Regions from separate parts of the Colwellia sp. KS18-150 genome, predicted to be linked through region 1. Evidence: predicted binding sites of a transcription regulator. Region 1 holds the regulator's gene; each other region holds the start of a gene.
What was found. Region 1 encodes MetJ, which represses methionine synthesis genes. Its sites were predicted from a motif close to TAGACGTCTAGACGTCTA; they were not measured.
Positions count from the first base shown of each region.

Region 2: a site for MetJ is predicted at 4,562-4,579, ahead of metK (methionine adenosyltransferase). Genes of this name have one in related genera too.
Region 3: a site for MetJ is predicted at 9,447-9,464, ahead of AC27IF_RS07960 (cystathionine beta-lyase). Genes of this name have one in related genera too.

Region 1 is NZ_BAAJMC010000001.1:111,689-122,080, forward strand. It holds gene AC27IF_RS00550 (WD40 repeat domain-containing protein) at 1-47, opposite strand, end outside; gene AC27IF_RS00555 (FKBP-type peptidyl-prolyl cis-trans isomerase) at 194-982, shown strand; gene AC27IF_RS00560 (glycosyltransferase) at 1,141-2,373, shown strand; gene AC27IF_RS00565 (S1/P1 nuclease) at 2,464-3,342, opposite strand; gene AC27IF_RS00570 (acyl-CoA thioesterase) at 3,349-3,825, opposite strand; gene AC27IF_RS00575 (GGDEF domain-containing protein) at 4,014-5,189, shown strand; gene AC27IF_RS00580 (YHYH protein) at 5,282-7,501, shown strand; gene hemE (uroporphyrinogen decarboxylase) at 8,042-9,109, shown strand; gene metJ (met regulon transcriptional regulator MetJ) at 9,204-9,533, opposite strand; gene metB (cystathionine gamma-synthase) at 9,743-10,392, shown strand, end outside.
Region 2 is NZ_BAAJMC010000001.1:670,725-681,116, reverse strand. It holds gene pepP (Xaa-Pro aminopeptidase) at 1-251, opposite strand, end outside; gene AC27IF_RS03175 (UPF0149 family protein) at 261-863, opposite strand; gene AC27IF_RS03170 (cell division protein ZapA) at 1,043-1,351, shown strand; gene AC27IF_RS03165 (hypothetical protein) at 1,433-2,476, shown strand; RNA gene ssrS (6S RNA) at 2,595-2,776, shown strand; gene AC27IF_RS03155 (hypothetical protein) at 2,883-3,557, opposite strand; gene murI (glutamate racemase) at 3,696-4,535, shown strand; gene metK (methionine adenosyltransferase) at 4,655-5,842, shown strand; gene AC27IF_RS03140 (hypothetical protein) at 5,949-6,554, opposite strand; gene rsmE (16S rRNA (uracil(1498)-N(3))-methyltransferase) at 6,716-7,462, shown strand; gene gshB (glutathione synthase) at 7,487-8,449, shown strand; gene AC27IF_RS03125 (YqgE/AlgH family protein) at 8,547-9,173, shown strand; gene ruvX (Holliday junction resolvase RuvX) at 9,195-9,638, shown strand; gene AC27IF_RS03115 (LysR family transcriptional regulator) at 9,678-10,392, opposite strand, start outside.
Region 3 is NZ_BAAJMC010000004.1:107,146-117,537, forward strand. It holds gene AC27IF_RS07915 (hypothetical protein) at 35-373, shown strand; gene AC27IF_RS07920 (DUF2867 domain-containing protein) at 434-898, shown strand; gene AC27IF_RS07925 (ABC transporter transmembrane domain-containing protein) at 1,099-2,886, shown strand; gene AC27IF_RS07930 (hypothetical protein) at 2,948-3,361, opposite strand; gene AC27IF_RS07935 (Rdx family protein) at 3,624-3,902, shown strand; gene AC27IF_RS07940 (putative quinol monooxygenase) at 3,928-4,206, shown strand; gene AC27IF_RS07945 (GNAT family N-acetyltransferase) at 4,249-4,704, shown strand; gene dinG (ATP-dependent DNA helicase DinG) at 4,762-6,885, opposite strand; gene AC27IF_RS07955 (DNA polymerase II) at 6,986-9,364, shown strand; gene AC27IF_RS07960 (cystathionine beta-lyase) at 9,493-10,392, shown strand, end outside.

The DNA of each region.
Region 1 (10,392 bases):
AAAGTGCAAAATTGACTTTTTTTATTTTTTGAATAATTAAGCGACATATTTATACTTTTTTATCTTGGCATTTCTTGTTAGTTCTAGTTAGTATAAGGCGTTTTTTAATTTTGTTTAGTGATTTTTTTACTAAATAAGAATCAAGCTATGGATTGGGGAGTTCTCCAATTGTGATTTGTTAACGGAGATATAAATGAAATTTTTTAAACCCACATTAGTGGCTGTTGCATTACTTAGTGTTGCTGCTTGTCAAGAAAGTACTAAAGAAGAAGCGGCTAGCGTTGATAGCCAAGCGGCGGTTTTAGAAACTGAAACGCAAAAACAAGCATATGGCTTAGGTGCATATATTGGCATGAATATGCAACGTAACTTAGTTGAACAAGAGAAACTAGGTGTTGTTTTAGAAAAAGAATTAATTATACGCGGATTTGTTGAAAGCATTAATGATAAAGCGACTCTAGAACAAGAAGAGATTCAAGCATTATTAATGAGCTTAGAGCAAACCATGAAAACTAAACAGCAAGAAGCCGCGGTATTAGCTTCTGAAGCAAGTTTAGCTGAAGGTCAAAAATTCTTAGACGATAATGCGGCGAAAGAAGGCGTTACCGTGACTGATTCTGGTATTCAGTATGTAGTTATTACTGAAGCTGAAGGTGAAAAGCCAGCAGCAACTGACACAGTAACCGTTCATTATAAAGGTACTTTCTTAAATGGAGAGACTTTTGATAGCTCTTATGATCGTGGTGAGCCAGCAGTTTTCCCACTTAACCGCGTGATTAAAGGATGGACCGAAGGCGTTCAACTAATGTCTGTTGGGTCAAAGTATAAGTTCACTATCCCATCTGATTTAGCATACGGACCAAATGGCAACCCGCCACGTATCCCTGGAAACTCGGTATTAGAGTTTGAAATTGAATTATTAGAAATTCAAAAACCTGAGCCAGCTCCAGAAGTAGGCGAGCAGCCTTCTGCTGAGAAGTAAATAGGCCCTAGTTACCCTTTAAGGTAATCAGTTTAAGGAAAGCCATTGGCATTAAGTTGCTAATGGCTTTTTTGTTCAATTCAGGTGATGTATTTCGATGCTATGATGTAATTCATTAGCATCAATGCACGGTATTAATCCGATTGGTATAAAATACTATGAAAAAACTCCTTATTATCGGTTGGGTATGGCCTGAGCCAAATTCATCAGCGGCAGGTAGTCGCATGCTGCAATTAATTCAATTGTTTCAACAACAAAGTTATCAAGTTACCTTTGCTTGTACGGCGCTCAGAACCGAGCATATGGTTGACTTAATAGGCATTGATATTGATTGTGTTGATATTAAGTTAAATTGCGAAAGCTTTGATGAATTTGCTGCGGCATTACAGCCAGATGTAGTTATGTTTGATCGCTTTATGATGGAAGAACAATTTGGTTGGCGGATAACTGAGCAATGTCCTAACGCATTACGGCTATTAGATACCGAAGATTTATTTTGTTTACGTCATGCAAGACACGATGCACATAAAAAGAATACAACTATTTGTGAAGAGGATTTATTGACTTCAGAATTAGCTAAACGTGAAATTGCCGCTATTTTTCGTTGCGATATTTCGATCATGATCTCACCAAAAGAAATAGAGATATTAACGCGCGTATTCAAAGTTGATGAAAGTTTATTATATTACCTACCATTTATTTTTGAAGCTAAGCAATTTAAGAAAACTAACCCGTCTCGTGAGCAGCGAAATGGTTTTATATCTATTGGTAACTTTCGTCATCCCCCTAACTGGGATTCAGTACTGTGGTTAAAACAACAGATCTGGCCGCTAATTCGCAAGCAATTACCCGACGCTGAAATTTCAATCTGTGGTGCATATCCTCCACCTAAAGTGACAGATTTGCATGATGAAAAGTCAGGTTTTTTAGTGAAAGGTTGGGTGGATAATGCCGAACATGCTATGCAGTCAGCACGTGTATGTTTAGCACCATTGCGTTTTGGCGCTGGCATCAAAGGAAAACTCGCTGAAGCTATGTTATGTGCGACTCCGTCGGTAACTACCGATGTTGGCTCAGAAGGCATGGAAACACATTTAGCATGGCCAGGGTTAATTGCGAACACCAGTCAGGATATAGCAGATGCTGCGGTTAACGTTTATCTGGATGCGGAGAGTTGGCAGAATTATAGTGATTTAGGTCCTGAAAATGCGCAGCAGTTATTTGATAAAGAACAACATCTTGCTGATTTTTCGCTTAAGATAACTACACTTTTATCAAGTTTAAACAAGCATAGACAGGGTAATTTTATTGGTGCTATGTTGAATCATCATCATCACAAAAGCACTAAGTATATGGCACAATGGATTGCGGCGAAAAACAAACTTGATTAATTCCAATCTTACTAACTAAGTGAACATTTCTATTAGTTAAAGTAGTTCACCACATTAATGAAACGGGTATAAGTTTATTTTTGTATGAGCTTACAATGATGCTTGTAATATTTTGGTTAAACGTTTCGAAGCTAAGAGCAGTTGTTGCTCCATTACCTGTTGATGTGTCGTTAAGTAATCGTCTGGTAAATTAACTTTTTGTGTAGGCTTTTGACAAGTTTCTTGAGCATCCATCTGACAATAGTGAAAATCAGCCCCTTTAACGAGTTGAAAAGATTCATCAGCCCATTGCCAAACTTGGTTGGGCTGCCAATTCGGCACTGAAATATTAGGCCATCTTGTTGCTATTAAGGTTAACCATTTGCTTTTACTTTGTTTACCTCGATACAAAATACAGTCATCCCAGTACCAATGTAAGTTGCTGCACTTAGTTGATAAATGACTTAATTTAACTTGGTTTCCTCCTAAATCACTAGCGAAGCTGACATGTAGAGGTTGATGTATATCTCCTAACCAATGAGATAGAAATAATAATGCTTGGGTTTGTTGCCAGCCATTAGCGCCAACTTTTAATAATTGCTGATGTGTTAAAATAGCCTGTGGCAGGCAGTTTTCTTTACAGTCGTTAGCCTTAATCTTGCCATGATTTCTCGGCACATTCATATAATGCCAACTCGCATATTGGGTAAATTTTTCAACACGCTTGATTGCATCAGCCCAAGTACAGGCATTGGCAAAGGTGATTGCTTTGCCTTTTTTCTGGTAGGTGTAATGATTTATTAAATCTTGATGGTTTTTTGGAATTTGAGTCAGTAATTGTTGAAGCTTTGCTTGCTGTTTGCTCGCTAAATTATCAAAGGCTAATTGACAGACAACTTGATGACCAAGCTTACCTAAGGCAAAGCTTGGAGAGCTGATGAATAGCATGGCAAGCATCAATATTAAATACCCAAATAACGATTTCATCATATTGACTTACTCAACAAAAATTTGCATCTCATCGCCAATTTGTTTGCGCATTTCCATTAATCTTACCGCAGTATCATGCTGTTTTTTATCCGCTTCTGTTTCAGGAGCCCATTGTGGTACTTGTTCAGATTGACCGTTTTGATCAACCGCAACCATGATCACAATGCAGTGTGTTGTTAAACGGCGATTAAGGGATTTAGGGTCACAAGCGTTAACTTCTAAAGCAATATGCATTGAAGAGTTACCGGTATAAATTACCTTAGCTTCAACTTCAACCAAACTGCCAACGTGAATTGGAGCAACAAAACGTATGCCACCAGCATAAGCAGTGACACAGTAGCGACCACTCCAACCGGCTGCACAGGCATAGGCCGCTAAATCTATCCATTTCATAACGGCACCACCATGTACTTTTCCACCAAAATTTACATCTTGTGGCTCCGCTAGAAATCTTAGGGTGATATCACGTTGTGGCTTATTCATTTATTTTCTCGAAAATTTGTTAGTAAAAGAAATTTATACGGATAATGTTTTTTTAGCAAATAATTAATAATCAAGCTTATGAGGCTTTGGCTATATGTACAGGTTTGTATGAAATTTGAGCTATAGTTAACTGAAGTTGTAGAAACCTTGATGTGAAGATGGAAGGATTAGACATAAGAACTTTAGCAGTGACAAATCTATTGTTAGGTTTGTTTCTTGGCATTGGCTCGTTAGTTTTTGCTCGAATACACCCTTCTTTTCGAGGGTTTAAAGCACTAGGTTACAGTTATTTTTTTATTGCTTTTGGTTTTATTTTACTCGGCCTACGTCAATATATATCTGACTTTTTCTCTATTATTGTTGCCAACTTAGTCATTGTTGGTGGCTATAGTTTGTTAATTTTAGGTGTTCTGCGCTTTTTAAAGTATGAAAAGCGCATCTTTGTTCAAATATCGGTGTTATCACTATTTTTAATGACTCTTGCTTTTCTATATTTTACCTATGTTCAAGAACACACCAATATTCGAATTATCATTGTGAGTATTATGCTTTCTGGGTTATCACTTTTCGCAGGGGCGGTGGTTTTAACCTATAAAAAGCACAAGGGGTTAATTTTTATTCGTTTTCTCGGCGGTGCATTTATCATATGTGCAATTATCTTTTTAATAAGAGTTCATTTTACCTTTACGGAAGTGCCGCTAACTAATTTTATGGATGCTGGAACTATCCATGCATTTTCATTACTAGCTATGCAGCTTGTCACTATTAGTAGCTGCTTTTCATTAACGATAAGTGCCAGTCAGCAATTAGCTAAAAAATTAGCGGTTCAAGCTACCATTGACTCTTTAACTAATATATATAATCGCCGTGCATTTGATGAGTTTGCCACAAAAAGTGTTTTGCGTGCTCAGCCAGAGGATACGCCAATATCTGTAATCATTATGGATATCGATTTATTCAAGCAAGTTAATGATCAATATGGTCATCAAGTAGGGGATAAAGTTTTACAAGAATTTAGTGCAAGGTTAAAAAAAAGCCTCAGGCAATATGATATTTTGGCGCGTTATGGCGGCGAAGAGTTTACTTTGTTATTACCTGATACGGATACCGAAACTGCGATGATTATCGCTGAAAAGTTACGAGATAAAATAGCACAACCTGTGTTTTGTTTTGAGGGAGGAGCAGAGCTTGCTGTAACTGCAAGTTTTGGTGTGGCGACTAGCCAAGGAAAGTACATTGATTGGCAACAATTAATTTCTCTTGCCGATCAAGCTTTATATCATGCTAAAGCAAGTGGCCGTAACTGCGTTAAGCTACATATTGCAGATATTCATAACCTAGCAAAAATTGAAAAGCACCAATAAATTTATTTTTAATCTTTACTCTTCCTTTACACTAGCCAGTAATTTTTTACTTTATACTTGCTGAAATAAGACATTATAAAGTAAAAATTATCATGATAATCAAAAACGCATTGGCGATATTACTAACTTTGTTGTTAATTTCTTGTGGTGGCGGTGGAGACAGTGCTGAAGAGGCTAGCACTGTAATTCCAGAGGTTACGATTCCTGACACGCCTGAAGAAACGCCAACACAGCCAGATGATAGTTCACCCAATATATTGTTAATTATCGCAGATGATCAAGGTGTTGATGCCTCGTCACAGTATTCCTATTCATCTGACACACCTAATACACCAACGTTAAATACTTTAGCTGAGCAGGGCATTATTTTTGATAATGTATGGGCAACTCCTGCTTGTACAACTACTCGCGGTACTCTTATTACTGGGCAATATGGCGTGAATAGTGGTATTGACCACGTTCCCGCTGCTATGTCGACAGAGACACAAACATTACAGCGTTATATAAAATCTCAAACGGTGAGTAGTAACTATCAAACAGCTGTCATTGGTAAGTGGCATTTAGGAGGAGCAAACCCAGATTTAGATCACCCGACAAAAAGCGGTGTTGATTATTTTGCTGGTACCATAAAAGGGACTATTGATGATTATTATGATTGGCCTCTGACAGAAGATGGTGTTCAATCAAATAGTAATGAATACCACACAACAAAAATGACGGATCTCGCCATTACTTGGCTTGGTGAGCAAAATCAGCAAAATACTCCGTGGTTTTTATGGTTATCTTATGTGGCTCCTCACTCACCTTTTCATCTTCCTCCCGAACACTTGCATGACCGCACCGACTTGACAGGCACAGCAGCAGACATAAATGCCAATAAGCGTGAATATTATTTAGCTATGATTGAAGCCATGGACTCAGAAATAGGTCGTTTGTTAGCGTCAATGACTGATGACGATCGTGCCAAGACGGTTATTATTTATGTTGGTGATAATGGCACTCCAGCGGCTGTTATAGATCACTCTGTATTTACACAAGGTCACCATAAGGCAACTTTATATGAAGGAGGTGTTAGAGTGCCTATGGTTGCCTCTGGCTACGGTATTACTCGCATGAATGAGCGAGAAGCCGCTCTAATCAATACCACTGATTTTTTTACTTCAATAGCGAATCTTGCTGGGAGTAGTTTAAGCCAGTTCAATGATAGCTATGATTTTACCCGTTTATTTGATGGCTCCGCGCCTAGCTTACGTCAACTGAACTATAGTGAATTTGTCAGTAATAATGTTACTGGTTGGGCAGTACGTGATGAGCAGTATAAATTGATAGAGCTTGAAGACGGTAGCCAAAGCGTTTTTGATATTAGCGAGTCAGTTGCTGAGAGTGAGGAGGAACTAGTCAGTAATAGCACTATTACCCATGAGTTATCTACTCAGGGATTAGAAATCCGTAATGAAATTGCTCAAGGAGCTATTGATATAACTAACGCTATCATGGTTAATCGAAGTGGTAATTGTGCAGATTATGTCGAGCAATACCAATCAAATGTGATGGATATTAATAACGGCCTTTTATTTGAAGGTGATTTAGTGATTTCAGTGGTTGATAATAAATGTGTTTTTCAAACCAATAATATCCCCAATCATGACTTTAATGATGGTGGTCAAGCGTTTCCGAATGATGTTAGTGCCCAGAATAACAGTTTTGAAATCACAACAGCTCCTAGCCATGCTTTATCTGTAACAGCTATTAGCTTGCAAACTGATAATGCCATACTACTTAATGGTGTAAAAGTTGATTTATTAGCCGCAGCTTGCTTTGGTGTCGGTGATGGTAAAACAGGTTGTAATGACATGAGCCAACCTTGGCGATATGACCCGATGTTTAGTGCCAATGGCTTTAGGGTTGATACTCATAATGCGCATTCTCAACCCGATGGCAGTTATCATTATCATGGCACGCCAAATGCTTTTTATGCTGAAGATGACAGTAGTGCTGAATCGCCCGTAGTTGGTTTTGCTGCGGATGGTTATCCTATTTATGGCCCTTACATTAATGATAACGGCACGGTAAGGAAAGTAACTTCAAGTTATCGAGTTCGTAGTGGTAATAGAGCAAACGATAACGGTAATCCTGGTGGCAGTTATGATGGTACTTATCGTGATGATTATGAGTATGTATTAGATCATGGCGACCTAGATGAGTGTAATGGTATGAGTGTTAATGGCGTTTACGGTTATTACATTACCGAGGGTTTCCCTTATATTTTGAGCTGTTATAAAGGCATACCTGATCCGTCTTTTAATAAATGAATCATCAATTAATGTGCTTGCTATTAGTACCATTACCTGAAACTGAAAGCCCTTTTTTAAATCCCCAAATAAAAAAGCCTTTCTCAAAGAGAAAGGCTTGAAATGCTCGCTTTATGGTCTTGTTAATCAAGATTCTTATTAGTTATTTTAGAAGTATTGTTATTATTAATCGTTGCTTCTTTGCTAGCGCAGCTATTTTATATCAAAGCATTTTTGCTGCTGCAACAACTTTAATAGAGTATAAACTCGACGATTTTTTTCGTATAAAGTCCTGATTTACTTAATCTGTAGCTAAGTGACTGATTGCAGTTGAGTTGATGTTTGTTACTTAAATGTAACAGCCTTGAAATATTTTTTTGTAATCATGTACAAAAAACGACCAAAGTTAATTCTAGTGTCAAAGGATTTGATCTAGTGCATAGATTCAACATACGGCTAATGCTAGAATGAGCATTATAAATTATTCATTTTTTAAAAAGATAATAATAGTTAATAGGCGAGATTTTTTATCTCGCAAATCAAATATAAGAGGATTTATTGGTGACCGAACTGAAAAATGACAATTACTTACGCGCGCTTTTAAAGCAACCAGTCGATTACACACCAGTATGGATGATGAGACAAGCAGGTCGTTACTTACCTGAATATCGTGAATTAAGAGCAACTGCAGGTGACTTTATGTCGCTATGTCGTAATGCCGAGTTTGCTTGTGAAGTTACAATTCAACCTTTACGTCGTTTTAAGTTAGATGCTGCTATTTTATTTAGTGACATTTTAACTATTCCAGATGCGATGGGGTTAGGCTTATATTTTGAAACGGGTGAAGGGCCAAAGTTTACTAACCCAATTACCTGTAAAGCTGACATTGAGAAAATAGGTATTCCAGATCCAGAAGATGAACTGGGTTATGTGATGAACGCAGTACGTACTATTCGCAAAGAGCTCAAAGGTGAAGTGCCGCTGATTGGTTTTTCAGGCAGCCCTTGGACACTGGCAACTTATATGATTGAAGGTGGTAGCTCAAAAGCGTTCACCAAGATTAAAAAGATGATGTTCAGCGACCCACAAAGTTTGCATTTATTACTTGATAAGTTAGCTAATTCTGTCATCACTTACCTTAATGCTCAAATTGCTGCGGGTGCACAATCTGTGATGGTTTTTGATACTTGGGGCGGTGTATTGTCACCACGAGATTACAAAGAGTTTTCATTGCAATACATGGCAAAAATTGTTGATGGCTTAACACGACATGCTGACGGTCGTCAGGTTCCAGTTACCTTGTTTACTAAAAATGGCGGTATGTGGTTAGAAGATATTGCCGCAACAGGTTGTGATGCACTGGGATTAGATTGGACTATTGATATTGAAGATGCCAAAGCACGTGTTGGTGACAAGGTTGCACTTCAAGGAAATATGGACCCTTCTATGTTATATGCACCTCTTCCTCGTATTGAGCAAGAAGTAGCGAAAATTTTAGCAGGATTTGGACAAGGCGGTACAGGTCATGTCTTTAATTTAGGCCATGGTATTCACCCTGATGTGAACCCAGAGCACGCCGGACACTTTATTGAATCGGTACATAGACTAAGCAAGCCTTACCACGTGTAATCGAAGTTATTAAATGATTAGCAATAAAAAAGCCATGAATATTGATATATTCATGGCTTTTTTATTGCGCGAATGGTTTAAAAATTAAAGACGCTTAGTCTTCGTCTACTTCATAGGCGCTAAAATCGGTAATGCCTTTTTCTTCTAGTATTCTACGGACACTTGCTGGTAATTTTTCATCGTTATCTTTAGCAAGATCCTCATCATCAGGTAATGGTTGCCCTGTGAACGCATGTAAGAAGGCTTCACATAAAAGCTCACTATTAGTAGCGTGACGCAAGTTGTTTACTTGGCGTCTGGTACGTTCATCGGTTAATACTTTTAATACACGCAAAGGAATGGATACAGTGATTTTTTTTACTTGTTCACTTTTCTTACCGTGTTCGGCATAGGGATTAATATATTCGTCATTCCACTGAGCCATGTATATTCCTCTGTTGTAATTGTATGAATTATAATTTTTTGTTCTAGTAGGTAATTTTACTGATTGCAGAAACTCAGTCAAGTAGAAGTTTAGATGTCTAAATATCTTGACCTAAATATTCAAAGTGTTTAGAGTTATAGACGTCCAAACATCTAAAGTGTTTGGTGAAATGTAATTCTATATCTGATAAATGAACCTGAGGATAAAATATGTCGAATGCTAAGGTAAATAATATCACCACAAAATCGGTGAGAGCAGGCATTAATACTGATCTGCATCATGGTGCTGTTGTTGCGCCAATTCATTTATCAAGTACTTATTCATTAAAAGGTTTTAATGATAAACGTCAATTTGACTATTCTCGTACTGGTAATCCAACTAGGGCCACATTCGCACAGGCCATTGCTGATTTAGAGCAAGGAAGTACCGGTATTGTAACTAGTACAGGTATGTCAGCAGTACATTTACTTTGTCAGTTATTGTCAACCGATGACTCTGTCGTTATTCCTCACGACTGTTATGGCGGTAGTTTTCGTTTATTTACCCATTTAGCAAAACGCGGCCAATTTAAATTGATTGTTGTTGATCAAAATGATCCAGTGGCGCTCGCAGAGGCATTATCTGAAAGACCTAAGTTAGTCTTACTTGAAAGCCCGAGTAACCCATTACTGCGTTTAGTTGATATTGAAGAAGTGACCAAAGCTAGCCATAACGTTGGTGCTTTAGTTGCAGTAGACAATACCTTTTTATCGCCAGCTTTACAGCAACCATTACTATTAGGTGCAGACATTGTTTTTCACTCTACTACTAAGTATATAAATGGCCATAGTGATGTAGTGGGAGGCGTTTTAGTGACTAA
Region 2 (10,392 bases), 560 kb from region 1:
AAAACACTTTGCTGTGTTTGGCCTTTTTTGATTAACACCAGAATTGCTTCAGGCTCATTAAAGCCTGTTAGGTAGTAAAAATTCTTGTTTTGGCAAAAGGCATACTCGGTATCATTACTGCGCGTAACTTCATTAGCGGCAGTAAAAATGGCGATACTGTTATCAGCCATTTGTGCGAAGAAATTCTTTCTATGCTGGACAAATTCCGTAATAGGTAATGCTGCAATACCCGGTAATTGTTGAGTTGTCATTAACGGCCTCTAGTGAATAGTCGTGTTAGTATCTTTATCACCTGGTTTATTTGGCAATGTACCTAACTCACTAAAACATAACAGCGCTGAAATTCGTACATATTCACTGATTTCAAAATAGGCCTGTTCAGATTCTTCATCTTCTTCCATCTCATCTGAAAGGTTAGCGATCTCAGCAAAATCTGTGATCACTTCTTTTATTTCTTCAGAAGTTACAGGACTATCTTTTTGTTGTAGGCCAAAACCTAAATTAAATCCTTGTACCCAAACACCAAGGGCATGGCCACGCTCAACAAGAGAGTCATCGTCATCAGGTAACATCAACTGAAAAGTATAGCTATCATCGAGAATATCAGTCCAAAGTTCACTAAACATTTGTTTAACGAGTGCTTTCACTGCTTTTGGAAAATCATCACTACCTTGAGGGGATAAATCTAATAAATCACTTAACATGGCTACATAGCCTTGATCTTCAAATTCAAATCCTGCGCAAACTAACCCTGCTAATACTCCTTGAACTTCACTCGCATGAGCTTTTATGTTTTCGGTGGTAATAACGGCTTGTGCGCTGGAAAAATCAACTTTATTGTTAGCGGGCGAGTTAATGGGCATATTGTTACTCTATGGAAATAAATAATCTATACCACTATCGTAACACTGACCTCGTTAAAAGGCATGAAAAAACATAGAAAATGGTCATTTACATGCTATTTACTTGCAACAAAATAGCAGCACAGTTATAGTGCAGGATAATACTGTATATTATTAATTACGCTTGGAATTTTCTGCAAATGCCTCAACGTACTGTTGAAATTAACGTCACCGACCGCAAACTAAAAGTTGCTTGTCCTATAGGGCAAGAAACTGCACTGCTTAGTGCGGCGGCTGAGCTGAGCGCTCGGTTAGATAAGGCAAACGCTAGCAAATCTATTGCAACCCCTGAGCAAGCGTTATTAATGACAGCACTTAACTTAGCGAATGAACTCTTAACCGCTAATAAGAAGTTGCAAACAGAACAAGAAGAAAACAAACAAAAAATTGCCTTATTGCAAACGACAATAGAGCAAGCCTTAGCGCCTAAGAAGAATAAACAGGCTTAACACTTGCGTCTTTCTAAAACAGTCGTTTTAGTCCTTATTACAATCGTCTTGCTTTTCATTTCATACCTGCTTTATTCAAGCATGAGTAGCGTTCAACTCCTTGATACTTCAATACTTAATAAGCAGACAACGACGCAAGATAATAACGATTCTTCCATTATCAACACATCAAGCACAAAGCAGATAAGCTCGTATGCTAATCGTGAAAAAATTAATAACATCATAGATTCTTGCACTTCATCAACATTACAACACCCTGCGGATATTGATTCACAGATAGAAAAAATGATCGCCCAACTTCAAAACAGTCCTGATCTTAACGAGCAGGTTGATGCAATATTGTTAGCTCCACAAAAAATTAATGCTGAGCAAAGAGCGGTATTATTTGAATACAACAAACGTCATCCCACGAATAATTTAGTGTACAAAGTTATTCTAGGGCAGTGTTATGAGCATTATCAGCTAGAGAGCTGTGATGAATCTCTCTTTTCAAAGGCTGAGTTCGCAGATAAAGATAACGCGGCACTATGGCTTGATATTACTGCGATAAAAGTCAAACAGAATGATTTGATAGGCGCACAACATTCATTAGAGCAAGCTTCAAAAAAGCAATTTTATAATGACTACTTTTATGAACACATAGCGCACCACCAGCAAGTTTATTCTAACTATTCTTCACAAAGTTTTGCTAGTACTTTAACTTATTCTATCGGGCACGCTGTCGCGTTAAACTCTGGCATTTCGAGTGCTATTGACCTTTGCAGAGAACACAGTAGCAACAATGCGATATTGTCGAATTCATGCTGGGAAATAGGCAGCTTAATGGACGAGAATAGCAAAACATTTTTTTCCCAAGCAATTGGGCAAGCAATTCAGCTTGATTATTTTAAACAGCTAAATAATCAAAAGGGAGTTGATGAGCTCAATAAAAGAAAAGATGCTTTTAGTAAAATGGTCAGTGAGCAAGCTTATAATGAAAGCCTTAACTTAATGCAATTTGATGATGAATTAGCGCAGCTGTGGTTGCACACAGGTTTAAATGCTGGAGAGCAAGAAATTAAGCCAATTTTATCTAAAGAAATTAGCTTAAAACTTGAAAACCCTGATTACCAACCTTGCCAATAATAAGTCAGATATTGATAACTGCTTAACTTAACAACAAAAAACGTTTAAATACAAAACACTTAGCTCTTAGTAGTAAAAAAACACTTAATTGAACGGTTTTTTTAGCTATAATACAGACTGTCTTCTGGAGTGTTTGTTTGCGAACTACGTCCCTGAGCCGATAAGTTTTACCTTTGGAATTTGACTATTAGCTATTGTGCAAGCCCGGCACGTATCGGGAAGCCTACGGTTAGCATGATTTTTCCGCCCTGAACACACGGTGTTCAGGACTATGGCGAGCTACGGCACTTTGGAAGTCACCTCTTCTTTTCAATTCGATAAAATCACGATTTTTTCGCGCGCGCACCCTAGAGATACACAAGGTGTTCAGGACTATGGCGAGCTACGGCGATAATGCGCTTTGGACTTATGATCGTTTTTCAGTGGTGGTTAATGCCGCTAACAGAATAACAAAAAAACATAACACCAAGTTGAACAAGGGGAGTTGTAGGGCTGATGGCATGGAATAAATAATTGATACAGCGGGGATCCAAACTAGCCAATTAGAAATAATCACGGTTGGTATTTTGATCACAAAAAAGCTCTTATTTAGCTTTGCTTTAGTGTCCGCTAAATTGAAATTTGACTCCATCCAAAGGAAAATAACCATTAAGCTTGGAACAGCCCAAAATGCACTGTAAATAAATTGATCTACAGATGTCTTTAAAACAATAGTTATAAAATCATTTTGAATACCAAACAGCTCAGCTTGGAATGTATAGAATAAATCAACTTCTACACCTTTATACGCCCAAAAGATCAGGTAAAAAGCAAAAATTTTCCACGAGTTACGAGCAAGCAATTTCGACCAAGTTAAATAAAGATATGGAATAACACCACCAAATAAAGCAGTGGATACTAAAGAAAACTTCCAGCCCAGTGATGATTTCATCTGAGAAATAACATTAAAAACTTGATGAGAGTCCTGCCAGTAATAGTATATAGCAACGATACTAATGGCAAAGCCCTGTAATATAAGCGCGGGTGCTAAATTCTGTTTAAAAGCTCGATAAATATTTAAGCGGAGTTGTTCAAAGATCATGGAGATATAACCAAGTAAAAGTTAAATTGATTATACCACACAAAATGTTAGCGCTAACAGTTGTGTAGGCTAATAATTCACATACTCTGTAGTCGATTTAAAGTTAGACGTATTTGTGATTCATGTTACTCTCTCGATATGGAAACACTCAACCCATTAAATACTCAAGCCATCGGCGTTTTCGACTCTGGTTTGGGTGGCCTTTCTATTGCCAAAGCGATAAATGTTCTTCTGCCTCAAGAAAACCTGATATATCTGGCGGACAGTTTACATGCTCCTTACGGCGATAAATCAACAACATTTATTGTTAAACGAGTTGATACAATTGCTCAACAGTTAGTAGAAAAAAAATGTAAAGCTTTGGTGATTGCCTGTAATACTGCCACTGTAAATGCTATCAAACTTTTACGTGAAAAAATCACTATCCCTATTATTGGAGTTGAGCCAGCAATAAAACCCGCGGTAAGGGTCAGTAAAAATAAAACAATAGCCATATTGGTGACAAAAGCGACCAGTGAAAATTATCACTTTCATCAATTAGTACGCCAATATCAAGGAGAGTCACAAGTTATTGTTCAACCCTGCCCCGGCTTAGTAGAATTGATTGAGCAAGGATTACAAGACAGCCCTCAATGCCAAGAATTACTAGAGATGTATATAAAACCATTGATTGATAATAGCGTAGACACATTAGTGCTAGGTTGTACTCACTACCCTTTTTTACAAACACAAATATTATCGATAACAACACAATCTCCCATCAAAATACAATTATTAGAAACCGCTAAACCTGTTGCCTTGCAACTCAGTAGAAAGTTAGCTGAAAGTGGTTTACAAAACCCTAACACCGAAGCAGGTCAGCTAACGTTTTTAAGCTCTGCAATTGATCATCAACAATCTCATAATTTTGCTCAATTATGGAGTAAACCTGTGCAATTACAGCCTTGGTATGATCACCACAGCACTCCTGTAGAATAAAAAATCCTCAAAGACTTCAAGCCATTTAGACGTCTAGGCGTAAAAAAGCTAGAAAAATGTCATTAAAGCATGTAATATCGCCCCATTATTTTATTGTAAACTTTAAATGCTGAGGATTTATGTCTAGACATTTCTTTACTTCAGAGTCTGTTTCTGAAGGACACCCAGACAAAATTGCCGATCAAATTTCAGATGCTGTTTTAGACGCGATTATTGCTAAAGATAAGTATGCCCGCGTAGCGTGTGAAACTATGGTTAAAACCGGTGTTGCTATTATTTCAGGTGAAGTAAGTACAGATGCTTGGGTTGATTTAGAAACTATCACCCGTAACGTGATCAGTAACATTGGTTACACCTCATCAGATGTAGGCTTTGATGGCGAAACATGTGGCATTATGAATTTAATTGGCCAACAATCTCCTGAAATTGCCCAAGGTGTTGATCGTTCTAAACCAGAAGATCAAGGTGCCGGTGATCAAGGCTTAATGTTTGGTTATGCCACTAATGAAACTGAAACTTTAATGCCTGCCCCGTTATATTATTCTCATCGTTTAGTTGAGCGTCAAGCTGAAGCACGCCGCTCAGGTGTTCTACCTTGGTTACGTCCTGATGCTAAATCACAAGTGACCTTTGTTTATGAAGATAACAAACCTGTTGCTATTGATACGGTAGTATTATCGACTCAGCATAACCCAGAAATTAAACAAGCAGATTTAATTGATGCGGTAATGGAAAACATTATTAAACATGTACTTCCACAAGAGCTATTAACGAAAGACACTAAATACCACATTAACCCAACGGGTCGCTTTGTTATTGGCGGTCCAGTAGGTGATTGTGGTTTAACTGGTCGTAAAATTATTGTTGATACTTACGGCGGTATGGCTCGCCATGGCGGTGGTGCATTCTCAGGTAAAGATCCATCAAAAGTAGACAGAAGTGCAGCCTATGCAGGTCGTTATGTGGCTAAAAACATAGTGGCTGCTGGCCTAGCAGATAGATGTGAAATTCAGGTATCTTATGCCATAGGTGTTGCTGAGCCAACGTCAATTTCTGTTGATACTTTTGGTACTGGTAAAGTCAGTGAAGAGCGTTTAGTTGAATTAGTTCGTGAACATTTTGATTTACGCCCATACGGCATTACTAAAATGCTCGACTTATTGCATCCTATGTATCAGCAAACAGCAGCTTATGGACACTTTGGACGTGAGCCTTTTGAAATGACAGTAGGCGATGATACTTTTACTGCTTTTAGTTGGGAAAAAACTGACAAAGCAGATGACCTACGTAAATCAGCAGGATTGTAATTAATAGCTTCGCGAATTAAACCATTCGTATTAAACTATTTGTCATAAATAAAAAACCAGCTTAGTAGCTGGTTTTTTATTGTCTTTTAACATTGGTTAAACGAGATTAGTTTGCTTCATCAAGCTTTTTACGTAATCTCTTACCCCAATCATGAAATAATTTATCAGCACTGTCTAAACGTGCCATTTCAGTATTTGGTTGATAATCTGTACCAATGGCAACTGTACCTTCAAAGATATGGATTAATGCATGTGATTCACCATCTCTTAATTGTACTGACAAGTGAAACTCACCCGCCCCTTTAGTCATCGCTTCAGTATTTTCTTTTTCTGTGTAAGGCATAAAGCTAATAATTTCAACATCAACTTCTAAAACACCTTTTCCTGCTTGCTCTACAATTGAATAACGACCACCGTTCTCAGTTAATCCTTGAGACACGCCTTCAAGAAAGCTTTTCTTTAAAAAAGCAACATTGCTTGGTTTTGCTTTCCAATGAAAACTATCTTTCTCGATCCATGAAGGTGAGATAATTTTAGCTTCTGATAAATCAAGATCTTGGATATGAACTTTGTTATATCCACTTAGTGACACTATTGGACTAGCAAAGTTTTTATCAACCGAAATAACATTATTATCAGCAAGAGCCGTTTGCCCTATTAAACCTAAAAAAAGAGCACTAGCTGCGAGTTTTTTCAAAACACTTGAATTCATTATCTATCCTTAATTATTTTTGATAAACAAAAACTACAAGTAAAGTCGTAGGTAGTCAAATAGATTTGCTATTTGATCACAACTTTATACAGTTTTCGATTGTAATTTACTCATTTCGCCCATACTTTACTAACTAAGTAATATTATGGACTATGGCAACTATGCGAAATCCAAGAATTTTTCAAGATAGCGATTTTAATTTAAATGAAACAGTGAAATTATCTGATGATGCCTTTGGTCATATTGTCAGAGTTTTACGATTAACTCTTGGTGATGTCATCACGTTGTTTAATGGCAAAGAAGCAAGCCAATATACGGCAGAATTAGTTGAAGTAAAAAAGAAAACCGCTAGTGTAAAAATTATCAACCAAGAGACGGTCATAAATGAATCACAACTTCACATTCATTTAGGTCAAGGGATCTCCAGAGGTGATCGAATGGATTTTACTCTACAGAAATCCGTAGAGCTCGGTGTTAGTAAAATTACGCCACTGTTTACTGAACGTTGCGGAGTCAAGTTATCAAAAGAGCGTTTAGCGAAAAAACAAGAGCAATGGCAAAAAATTGTGATTAGTGCTTGCGAGCAAAGTGGCCGATGTTTTGTGCCAGAAGTAGCCGAGCCAATTTCATTACAAGCATGGATGGCACAAGAAACACAGGCAATAAAATTAAATTTACACCCAAAAGCACAACATTCAATAATGACCTTACCCATGAAGTTAACTCAAAACAAGAGTAAAGTACGGTTGTTAATAGGCCCAGAAGGTGGTTTAACTGACGAAGAAATTACTCAGGTAAGCCAAGAGAATTTTCACGATATACTGCTTGGCCCAAGAGTATTAAGAACAGAAACAGCAGCATTAACTGCCATTACGGCATTACAGTGTCGTTTTGGTGATTTACGTTAAAAAAATTTATTAATAGGACAACAAATGACAACATCAGCCCCCATCAAACTAGGCGTAGTAATGGACCCTATTAGCGAAGTAAAAGTTGCTAAAGACTCTTCCATGGCTATGATGTTTGAAGCTCAAAAACGTGGTTACGAAATCTACTACATGGAAATGCAAGACTTGTATCTTGACCGTGGTCAGGCTCGAGCGACCACCCAAAAAGTCAAAGTATTCGACGATGCTGAGCACTGGTATGAATTATCAGATCCTCAAGATATTCCGCTCAGCGAGCTAGATGCTATTTTAATGCGTAAAGATCCGCCTTTTGATACTGAATACATTTACGCTACATACATGTTAGAGCGAGCAGAAGTGGAAGGGACATTAATCGTTAATAAGCCACAAAGTTTGCGTGATTGTAACGAGAAGTTATTCACCGCTTGGTTCGCAGATTTGACTCCTCGTACTTTAGTGACCAGAAACGATAAGCAAATTCGTGCCCTTCATAATGAGTTGAAAGATATCATTATCAAACCACTTGATGGTATGGGCGGCTCATCTATTTTTCGCATCAAAGAAAATGATGCCAACGTAGGTGTGATCATTGAAACCTTAACAAATCACGGCCAGCAATATGCCATGGTGCAAGAGTATATGCCGGAAATTGTTGATGGTGATAAACGCATACTCATAGTCAATGGTGAGCCAATGCCATATTGCTTAGCGCGGATCCCTGCACAAGGGGAAACCCGAGGAAACTTAGCTGCTGGTGGTCGAGGTGTTGCTCAACCATTAAGCCCAAGTGATAAACTGATTGCTGAAACGATAGCACCAGAATTGAAAAAGCGTGGTTTATACTTTGTAGGTTTAGACATTATTGGTGATAAAGTCACTGAGATAAATGTGACTAGCCCTACCTGCATTCGTGAAATTGAAGCCGCTTACCCAATTAATATCAGTGGTAAATTAATGGATGCGATTGAAGAGAACCTCAATACCTAGTTAAACCAAACAGATTAAAACTATTAATAAGTAGGTGAGTGATTATACTTACAAAAAGTAAAGTTGTTGCCTCACCGACTATTTATAAGGTTAAAAAATGCAAAGTTTAGAGAATCAATTTTTAATTGCTATGCCTGCCATGGGCGACCCATACTTCAATAAAACGGTGACTTATATTTGTGAGCATAATGATGAAGGAGCCATGGGGCTCATTATTAATTTGCCGGTAAGTCTGAGCTTAAACGATTTACTAAAGCAAATTGATGATGAAGCTGACACCGACACTAGCGAAATAAGTGAAAGCGAAAGCGAAAATATCACGACAGCGGCTCCCCTCGCTGACTCAAGCTTATTAGATGCTCTTGAGCAGCCAGTACTTTCAGGCGGCCCTATTTCTCAAAACAGAGGCTTTGTTTTACATAGCACACAAGCCGGCTGGAAAAGCTCTTTAGCGCTAAGTAATGAAGTTATGATCACCACCTCAAAAGACATTTTATTAGCATTAGGTACCGAAAAAGCACCCGAAAAGTACATGGTAACACTAGGTTATGCTGGCTGGGGCCCTGGGCAACTTGAAAAAGAATTACAAGAAAATTCTTGGCTCACCATAGAAGCCAATAGTGATATTATTTTCAAAACGCCTATCGAACAACGATGGCAAAAAGCCACTGAGATGCTTGGTATCGATTTAGCCCATTTATCATCTGATATCGGCCACGCTTAAGCTACAGTTAAGGAAATAGAAATGGCAAAAAGCGCTACGGCTGTCGGAAAGCGAACTATCATTGGTTTCGACTTTGGCAAAAAATATATTGGTGTTGCTGTTGGTCAAGAGATAACGGGCAGCGCCTCTCCCCTTGGCTCTATAAAGGCAGCAGATGGCATACCGCATTGGGATTCACTCGAGGGCTATTTAAAAGAATGGCAGCCTGACCTTATCGTTGTGGGGTTACCATTGAATATGGACGGTAGTGAACAACAGCTCACCAAAGATGCTAAAAAGTTTGGCAATCGAGTTGCAGGGCGATTTGGCGTAAAAGTTGAGTTTCAAGACGAGCGATTAACCACCGCCGATGCCAAAGAGCAGCTTTTTGCTCGAGGCGGCTACAAAAACCTAAAGAAAGATAATATAGATTCAGAGTCAGCGAGGCTCATCATTGAAAGCTTTTTTGAACAAAGTTATCAATAATTTCTTACGACAATATCGCTAGACCAATTTCAGGTTAGTTTACTCCACGGGCATTTTTGCCACGAGCAAATCAATAAAGCAGCGCACTTTAGCTGACAGGTGTTTTCTACTGGGGTACACAGCGTAAACATTGACTTCTTGCTCAGGGAAGTCTTCAAATAGAATGGCTAAGTTTTTATTTGTTAAGGCTTGTCGCATAGTAAAAACAGGCAAGCGACAAACACCTTGATCCGCTAGCACCATAGCCAGCTCCATTTGCGAGCTGTTACATAGCAACTTGCTATGGACATCAACCACAATGTTTTTGCCGTCTTTTTCTTGATACTGCCAACGACTTGGTTGTTTGGCGTTGCTATAGCATATACATTGATGTTCTGTCAGTTGTTGTGGTGTTGTTGGTGTACCATAACGTTTTAAATACGCTTTTGAAGCTATAGTGATTATTTTACTTGCATATATTTTACGACAAATTAAGCTCGACTCTTCAAGTTGCGCTGTCGCTCTAATCACCATGTCATATCCACCCTGAACAAGATCAACATGTCGATCATTTAAATCGAGCTCCAACTGAATATCTGGGTATAACTGCATATATTCTGAAAGCACACCTTGTAAATATCCATGAGCAAAGTCCACAGGACAACTAATTTTGAATACTCCTTTAGGCTCAATAATTCCTTGGCTTAACAAACTCGTGGCATCTTGAGCATCAAAAACCATTTGCTGGCATTGCTCAAAATATATTTTACCTTCA
Region 3 (10,392 bases), on a different contig from region 1:
GTTTGGATTATTAATGATATGTTTGAGTATCATCATGATTGTTAACCCAAATTATTGGTCAAATGGGATCGTAGACTTCAGTAGAAAAGCATATTTTCATTGGTTTGAGGTCGTTAGTCGGTTAATTGCAGGGCTTGTATTCGTAATGTATAACCAAACCACCTTATATCCTCAATTAATATTAAGCATTGGTTATCTACTTATTGCCGTTGGTTTTGGCCTTATAATCACAGGTTCAGTTAAACATCGAAAATTTGCAGTTTGGTCTGCTCATAAGTTTAAAAGTACATTTAGGCTTGCAGGATTTGTTTCTTTAATATTTGGTAGTTTCTTGATTTATATATCAACTATTGGTGTAATCAGCAACTTATAAACTAATTAATCAGGACTAAAAACTGTTAGTTTTTTTAATGCAAATAAGGATATAGGTATTATGAACAAGGTCGTTTCTACTGAGCTCCCGTCGGATAGCCTTTTGAACAAACGAATTAAGCCTAGAGATTTTATAGATAGCTTTTCTGTGAAGTCTGACCTGACACCACGTGATGCTGCTGAGATTATTACGGATTTTCCTGGTTGGGCACGGTTTCTTGTAGGACTTCGAAACTTATTAACGTCCCCATTTGGTATTTCAAGCGATGGCCCTGCTGCAGTAGATAAAGTAGGACTGTTCCCTGTTGAACTTGAGAATGAACGAGAGTTGATTGCTGGCTTTAATGATAAGCATTTAAATTTTCGGGTGTCTGTGATTTCTCACCAAGGGAGAATATTTCTATCTACTTGGGTGCATACAAACAATATCGGCGGTAAAATTTACCTTGCAGCTATTCTTCCGTTTCATATTTTAATTGCTCGTAATGCCTTAGCTCGTGTACATATGGCTCGTAGTAAAAAGTAAAATATAATAATTTATTCAAGTAGAAAAAATAACAGTTGTTTATCGCTCCTTGAAGTCATAAGTAGGCTATTTATAGTCTTTATTTCACTTTTAAATTTTAGCTAAACACTTGAATTATTTCTTTTCATAGCCACCTTTATTTAATTACTCTTTCCCGAGACTCTATTGTGAGTGACAACAGCCAAATCATCAATCATCCTATTAAAGTCGATAGCTCTTCAAAAAATAACAGTAAAGCTTTTACTAGCCTTTTGCCAATATTCGCTTTTATAAAACCCTACAAATTTATGTTGGCGCTAGCACTCTTGGCTTTATTACTAACTGCTGCAGTTAACTTGTCTTTAGGGCAAGGGGTAAAGTTTGTTATCGACAGCGGCTTTATTGCTGGGTCTGTAGAGCAATTACAATCGGCTATTTTAGTTTTGATTGCTTTAATTAGTTTGTTGGCAGTTGGAACTTTTAGCCGTTTTTACTTAATGTCTTGGTTGGGTGAGCGTGTTAGTGCCGATATCCGTAAAGCGGTATTTAATCGCGTGGTGACTTTGCATCCCAGTTATTTTGAAGAAAATCGCAGTGGTGAGTTAATGTCACGTTTAACCACTGATACCGCTTTATTACAATCTATTATTGGCTCTTCATTTTCGATGGCGCTACGCAGTTTATTAATGTTGATCGGCGGTATAGTGATGTTGTTGGTCACGAACTTAAAACTAACCATGTTTGTTGTTTTATCTGTGCCAATTATTTTAATTCCTATGATGATTTACGGCCGTAAAGTGAGAAAACTCGCGGCAAGCTCACAAGATGCTATTGCGGATGTTGGCACTTATGCAGGTGAAATTATTCAAAATATTAAAGTGGTACAAAGTTATACCCATGAAGCTAAAGAGCAAAGTGCCTTTGCTGATGAAGTCGAAAAGGCTTTTACTGTTGCTAAACGTAGGGTAAAACAACGTTCTTATTTAATTGCTATTGTTATATTTCTTACCTTTGGTGCTATCAGTGGCATGTTATGGGTAGGGGGGATGGATGTTTTAAATGGCGAAATGAGTGGTGGGGAATTAGGTGCTTTCGTATTTTACGCCATCATGGTGGCTATGTCGGTGGCAACCATTGCTGAGGTTTATGGTGAATTACAACGAGCAGCAGGATCTGCAACTCGTCTGTTAGAATTACTTGATGTTGAAAGTGATATTACCGAGTTAACTACTCCAGAAGTTGTTGCCCATACTGCTCAAACTGTGGTTACCTTTAACGAGGTTGATTTTTGTTATCCATCACGACCTGATAGTGCGGCGCTTAAGGGAATAAATTTAACTATACCTGCGGGTAAAGTGATTGCTTTAGTTGGGCCCTCGGGAGCTGGAAAAACAACGTTATTCGAGTTGTTACAGAGATTTTATGATCCTCAAAATGGCAGTATTAGCTTTAATGGTGTTGATATTACACAATTAAAATTAACGGATTTACGCCAATTGATGGGCATGGTGCCACAGCATCCTATATTGTTTAGCTCAGATGTTTGGCACAACATACGTTATGGTAAGCCAGATGCGAGTGATGAAGAAGTTATTGATGCAGCAAAACGAGCACACGCACATGAGTTTATTGAACAGTTACCTGAAGGTTATGGTAGTTTTTTAGGTGAGCAAGGTGTGCGTTTATCGGGTGGACAAAAGCAGCGCATTGCGTTAGCTCGAGCTATTCTCAAAGATCCAGATATACTGCTGCTTGATGAGGCAACGAGTGCTCTTGATGCGCAAAGTGAATACCATGTACAGGCTGCATTAGATGAATTAATGACTAACAGAACAACATTAATTATTGCGCATCGGTTAGCGACGGTTATTCATGCGGATTTAATTGTTGTTATGGAGCAAGGGAGAATTGTGGATACTGGGAATCATCAGTCATTGTTGAAGAGTTCAACGCTTTATCAACGGCTTTGTGAGCTTCAGTTTGATAAAGCGAATAACAATGTAAATTGAGTTGAACGTTTTCTTTAAAGCAAGCTAGAAGCTCCATCGTTTGCTTTAAAGAATGATAAGGCTATAAAAACTTTTTTCTATCTTCGCTAGTGGCACTTTCATGGCACTCGCCACGTAACGTATACATGGTTCCACTAAAGCTTTTATCAAGCGTAATATAACCCTTACGGCAATATTTGTTTTTATAAAAGCGCTCGGCTAATAACTCGTCAAATAATTCAATCATGTCTTCATTGTTAGTGTTTTTTCCTGATTGCTGACCTTGACCGCCTTGACCGCCTTGACCGCCTTGACCGCCTTGACCGCCTTGACCGCCTTGACCGCCGCGTCCGCCAGAGCCTCTTCCTTGTTTACCTTGACGGTTTTCTTGGCCTCCTTTCTTCGCTCCTTTGTTATCATCCATGGAAACAATGACTGTAAAAGTAAAAATTTTTGAGTCATCGTCACGAATTTCCGTTCGGAAAAAGTCTCGCATGTCTGATTTACTAACGCTACTGCATGCTGAGATCAATAACGTTAGTGCTATTGTGGGATAAAGGAGATACTTACAAGAGGGCATAAAGAGTCATCTATTTAATTAGTGATAAACCATTGTAAACCACAACGATAAAAATAAATGTAAACTATGGATAAAAATATAAAAAAGACATATTTCCTTTCATAATTAAACCCTTTGTTCGCTTAAGCTATGATAGCAATATGTTATGCTATTGATGATTAAATAGATGGAAAAGCTAATGAATAAAATTGAAATAAAATATTGTGCGCAATGTCGTTGGCTGATGCGTTCAACTTGGATGGCTCAAGAAATTCTGACAACCTTTGATGGTGAAGTAGGTGAATTATCTTTACAACCAGGTACAGGTGGTATCTTTGAGATTATTGCCAATGGTAAGCGCATTTGGTCACGCAAAGAAGACGGTGGTTTTCCTGAAATCACTCAATTAAAGCAAATCGTACGCGATGCCATAGTGCCTGAGAAAGATTTAGGTTGTATCGATCGTAAAAAGTCTTAGTTGAAAGGCTAGCTAAGGAATTGATTTGTCAAAAATTATTTTACAAGGTCATATACTTGTTTTAGACGCAGAGCTAGAAAAAGTAAATCAAGCACTGCCGGCTCATATTGAGTTAACACGTAATGAAGCAGGTTGTCTTATCTTTGAGGTTAACCAAGACAAGGTAAATGAAAATAAATTTTATGTGTATGAAGAATTTGCTAATCAGCAAGCCTTCGACGTTCATCAAAAAAGAGTGAAAAACTCCGTTTGGGGTGAGGTAAGTAGTAATGTTATACGTCACTATCAAATTACTTCTGAATAATTTGGCTTTGTAAGCGGTAACTTTTCAATTATTAGGAAAAATATGAATATTATTGTTGATGATCTTAACGGTAAAGCGGTGGAGCGATTGCTACAAGAGCATCATGAAGATATGTTGCAACATTCGCCGCCTGAAAGTGTACATGCTTTAGATTTATCGGCTCTGAAAAACAGCAATGTTACCTTTTGGTCAGCTTGGATAAGCGGTGAGTTAGCTGGCTGCGGCGCTCTAAAGTTGCTTAACGAAAAACATGGCGAGTTAAAATCCATGCGAACTTCAAGCGCCTTTCTAAGACAAGGAGTTGCCGCTAAATTATTAACGCATATTTTGGCATCAGCCAAAGACCTTTCTTTAGAGAGGGTTAGTTTAGAAACCGGCACTATGGCTGCCTTTAAGCCAGCACATCAATTGTACACTAGTTTTGGTTTTGAAGAGTGCGCACCGTTTGCTGATTATGAAACAGATCCCCACAGTATGTTCCTGACTAAACTGATTTAGTGTTTAAAAATAAATAACTAACCAGCACTCAGGCTGGTTAAGTCGAGCTCAGGTAAGCTATTCAATAACGCGAGCAAAAGGAGGCAGAGAGTCTAGTAATTGCTTGCCGTAGCGTTTAGTCACCACACGCTTATCCATTAAGGTGATCACACCTTCGTCCAGCTCATTACGAAGTAACCTGCCACAAGCTTGCACCAACTTTTTTGACGTATCAGGCACAGAGAGTGTCATAAAGGGATTACCACCTTTTGCACTAACATACTCAGCTTGAGCTTGCTCAACAGGGGAGGTTGGCACTGAGAAAGGCAGTTTGGTAATAATTAAATTGTTTAAATAATTACCCACTAAATCTAAACCTTCAGAGAAGCTTTGGGTACCAAAAATAATACTGGTTTTGTTATCGTCGCAGTGTTTTTTATGCGCTTCAATAATATGTTGACGCGAATGCTCACCTTGTACCGCTATCTCTAGTTTGTGTTTATCTCTAAGTGCCTGCGCGACTTTTTCCATTTGCCAATAAGATGAAAATAGCACTAGGCTAGCACTACCTTGATCTAAATATTTAGGTAACTTTTCAATTAATTCATCGGTAAATTGCCCAGCACTCGGCTCGTAATTCATTTTTGCCACGACAAGTTGAGCATTATTTTGATAATCAAAGGGAGATGTTACTTGTTGGTATTGGCTACCATCATTATTTTTTAAACCCGCTTGAAAACGAAAATGATCAAATGAATTAAGCGCAAGTAATGTTGCAGAGCACAATACTGCACCTTCACACTGACTCCATAATTTATCCTCTAAAGTGAAACCAACCTCAATGGGAGAAGCACACAATAAATAATCTTGGCGGGCATTGCCTTTATGTGGAGCTTGCTTTTGTAACCATCTAGCCATAGGTGCAGCTTTTTCACTATCAGATTTAGCATACATATACCAAAGGGCAGTTAAGTTTTCTAAGCGTTGTAACATAAATCCCGCTTCACTTAATACCGGCTCGGCAAGATACATTTGTGTTTCACCATCTTTTACTGACTCTATTAAGGCACTGTAAAGTTTATTTAAATGGCTTAATGACTTTTTACTCAGCTCATTGCAATCCTCAGCCCAGTTTTTCAGTGTTTTTGGAATGATGCCATTTTCAAAACGGTATATTTCTTCGTCATTTTTTTTGAAGTTATTCGTGTCAGCCTGCTTATTTTCTAAAAAATAGACATTGGCATTATTTTCAACAAAGGTTAGTACCTTTTGCATTTCTATTAATAAGTCTTGGCAATCATCACTAAGCTTTAGTGCTGGCGATATGGCCCGTTGCGACTTAATAAGCTTAGCCATTTTATCACCGGTTTCTCTGAGCTTTGACAACCAATCAATGGCGCCGCGCAGGGTGATGTTAGCACTGGAGTGATCTCGGGTGACTTTAGGCAAATGATGCGCTTCATCAATAATATAAAAGGTTTCATCGGGTGGAGATAAAATTCTGCCGCCACCTAGCTCAAGATCGGCCAGTAATAAACTATGGTTAACCACTAATACATGTGCTTGCTCCATGGTTTCACGTGCTTTGTGAAATGGACAGTGATGATGATCCGCTAACGTTTTCAAACAACTGTGTTTATCACTTTGTACTTGTGACCAAATATGATGTGGAATAGGGGTTTTCCAAGAATCTATATCGCCATGCCAAGAGCCATCATTTAAGGCTTTATGCATGGCATTTAAGGTACGAATATCACTGGCCTGAGGCTTTTCTGCAAAAGTAAATCCGGCTTGAGGTGAATCTGTAGACACCGCTTGTGTTAGTTTTTGACGACAAACATAACGTTGGCGACCTTTGACTAAGGCAAAGTCGAATTTCAAGCCAGCGTGTTTTTTTAAAAAAGGTAAATCTTTATCAACTAACTGCTCTTGTAGCGCAACCGTTGCAGTGGAAATACAAACCTTTCTATCTTTAGCTAAGGCTAGTGGAATAGCACCTAAACTATAAGCTAATGATTTACCTGTGCCGGTTCCTGCTTCTATAGTAATGATTTTTCTGTCTTTACTGTATTCACCCGCTAAGGTTTTGGAAATTTCAGCAATAAGAAATGTTTGCTGTTTACGAGGGTTGAAATTGCTTAAGTTCTCACCAATAGCTTTATATGATTGGCGGATCACTTGTTTCAATTTATCAGTTAACATTTAGCGATGGTTTCCATTGTAAAGCGAATACGATATGATGCTGTATATAATAACAGGTTTTTAACCTTTCTCTCTATAATTTCCATACTTTTTAAAAATTATGCCACAGTCATTGCCACAAACAATACAAAGCGGTTTCTTGTTAAGTCGCCATGTAAAAGATAAAGGTAGCGGCTTACAGGTGACTTTATGGTTAAAAGACGCTAAGCGTGCCCATAAATTGATCATTAATAATGAACTGGCGGTTTTTTTTGTTGAAGAAAAGCAGGTTGTACAAGCCAGTAGTTTGCTTGATAAAAATAATATTTCAGTCGTTAAACATCAAGCCTTGCCATTAAAAACCTTCGGTCAACAAAGTGTACATGGCTTTTATTTTGCTACATTATCGCAATTTTATCGTGCTCGTGATTGTCTTAAAGCACAGCAGATAAAGTGTTATGAAGATGATATTCGCCCAGACGATAGATATTTGATGGAGCGCTTTATTACGGCTGATATTGATTTTATCAATCAAAGGCAGGTGAAGTGTAAAAAATCAACAAAAGATCACCACATCAATCTGACTATGTTATCACTTGATATTGAATGTTCAATGTCAGGAGAGCTTTATTCAATTGGTCTTTATGCTAACAATGACACAGAAGTTAGATATGTGATCATGATAGGTGAGCCTGAAATTGGTGCTTCGGAATATATCATTTGGGTTAGAGATGAAAAACAATTACTTATTGAGTTGATAAAGCAAATATCACTTATCGATGCTGATATTTTTATTGGCTGGAATGTCATTAATTTTGACTTTCGTTTACTGCAAAAGCGCATGGATTTACATCAGGTTAAATTTACTATCGGCCGTGATGGTAGCGCCCCTCGTTGGCGCACAAATAGTAATAATGAAGATCAGCAGTTCATCGAAATAGCAGGGCGAGTCGTCCTAGATGGTATCGATTTACTGAAAACCGCCACGTACAGTTTCCCCAGTTTTTCTCTTGATAATGTCGCCAACACTTTACTCGGTCTAGGTAAAAAAGTAGATGATGTTGATAATAGAGTGAAAGAAATCACCGATAATTTTCATCACAATAAACAAGCACTGGCTGCTTATAATCTAGAAGATTGTCGATTGGTATGGTTAATTTTTGAGAAAACGCAATTATTAGCGTTTGCACAACTTAGGGCGCAGTTAACAGGACTTGCTATTGACCGAGTAGGTGGCTCCGTTGCTGCTTTTACTAACCTCTATTTACCTAAGTTACACCGCAGTGGTTATGTAGCACCCAATATGGGGGATGGTGAATCGGGCCTTGTTTCTCCTGGCGGTTATGTCATGGACTCAATACCGGGTCTTTATGACAATGTATTAGTGCTTGACTTTAAATCACTATACCCAAGTATTATTCGTACCTTTAAAATTGATCCTATGGGCTTGATTGAAGGTTTACGAGAGCAGCTAGCTGATATCGACGCTATCATAGGTTTTGATGGTGCCTATTTTTCTCGAGAGAAGCACTTTTTACCAGACATAATTACTTCCCTATGGTCAGAGCGTGATAAGGCTAAAGAGCAACAAAACGCCGCTTTATCGCAAGCGATTAAAATAATTATGAACAGCTTTTATGGGGTGCTAGGTTCAACTGGGTGTCGTTTTTTCGATCCGCGTTTATCTGGCTCTATCACCAAACGTAGCCATGAAATATTAAAAACCACCAAAGCATGGATAGAAAATAAGGGCTATAAAGTTATTTATGGTGATACCGACTCAATTTTTGTGCATGTTGGAGCTGAGTTGACATCGACGCAAAGTAAGCTGCTAGGCAAAGAGTTAGAGGTATTGATTAATAGCAAATGGCACCATCATATCAAAGAAGAATTCAATTTAGCCTGTGAGTTAGAAATAGAATTTGAAACCCATTTTAGTAAATTTTTAATGCCGACAATTCGTGGCAGAGATGTAGGAACGAAAAAGCGTTATGCTGGCTTAGTTTGCAAAGGGGAAGACACACCTAAAAAATTGGTATTTAAAGGCTTAGAAAGTGTCAGAACCGATTGGACACAACTGGCGAAAGACTTCCAGCACACCTTATATTTAAAAGTCTTTAATCAAGAAAGTGTTGATGATTTTATCAAAGCAACGGTTAAACAAACCTTAAACGGCGACTTTGATGACAAACTTGTTTATCGAAAGCGTATTCGACGTAAGTTAAAGGATTATGTTAAAAATGTTCCTCCTCATGTCAAAGCAGCACGTTTAGCCGATGCTCTTAATCAAAAGCAGGGTAAGCCGTTACGCTATCAACAGCGCGGCTGGATTGAATACTATATGACCTTGAATGGGCCACAAACCGTTGAACATTTATCTGCGCCATTAGATTATCAATTCTATATTGATCGGCAACTATGTGCGGTAGCTGATGCTATATTGCCTTTTGTAGGTACTAGCTTTGCACAAATAACCGATGCGCAACTAGGCTTGTTTTAGCAAATATTCTTAGCTGATATAGATAAAATGAAAATAACAGGTGAAATGCAGGTTATTTCAGGGTATAAATAGAGTTAAGTTTTAGATGGCTAGATAGCTATCATTAAGTTTATATTTTAAGGTAGTCAATGAAACAAGATACGAAAATAGTCAATGCTGGGCGTAAACCCGAGTTTACTCAAGGCGTTGTTAACCCAAGTGTTACTCGTGCTTCGACCGTAGTTTTCAATACCGTTGAAGAAATGAATAATGCCTTAAAAAATCGTCATAACAATACCATGCTTTATGGCCGCCGTGGCACAACAACAGCCTTTGCGTTTAGTGATGCCATGACTGAGCTTGAAGGTGGTGCCGGCTGTGCTTTGTATCCATCAGGCACAGCTGCCATTACTAATGCCATCATTTCATTTGTTAAAACCGGTGATCATATTTTGATGGTTGATAGTGCCTATGAACCAACACGAGATTATTGCGATAAAATATTAGCCAAAATGGGGGTAGAAACCACCTATTATGATCCGCTTATCGGTGCTGGTATTGAAGCGTTAATTCAAGAAAATACCCGTATTGTTTTCTTAGAATCTCCCGGCTCTATTACCATGGAAGTGCAAGATGTACCTACCATTAGTAAAATAGCCCATCAACATGATTGTATTGTGATGCTTGATAATACTTGGGGTGCAGGTATTAACTTTAAGCCTTTTGATTATGGGGTTGATATTAGTGTGCAAGCGGCGACTAAATATATTGTTGGTCATTCTGATGTGATGTTAGGCACTGCGACAGCCACTGAGAAATATTGGCCGCAGCTGCGTGATAACAGTTATTTGATGGGGCAGTGTACTTCTCCAGATGATCTTTATCTTGCACTGCGTGGTATTCGCACTATTGGCGTGCGTTTAAAGCAGCATCAAGAAAGTGCGTTAAAAGTAGCTAACTGGTTAAAGCAACGACCTGAAGTGGATACTATTTTACACCCAGCTTTTGAGTCTTGCCCAGGGCATGAATTTTTTAAGCGTGATTTTACA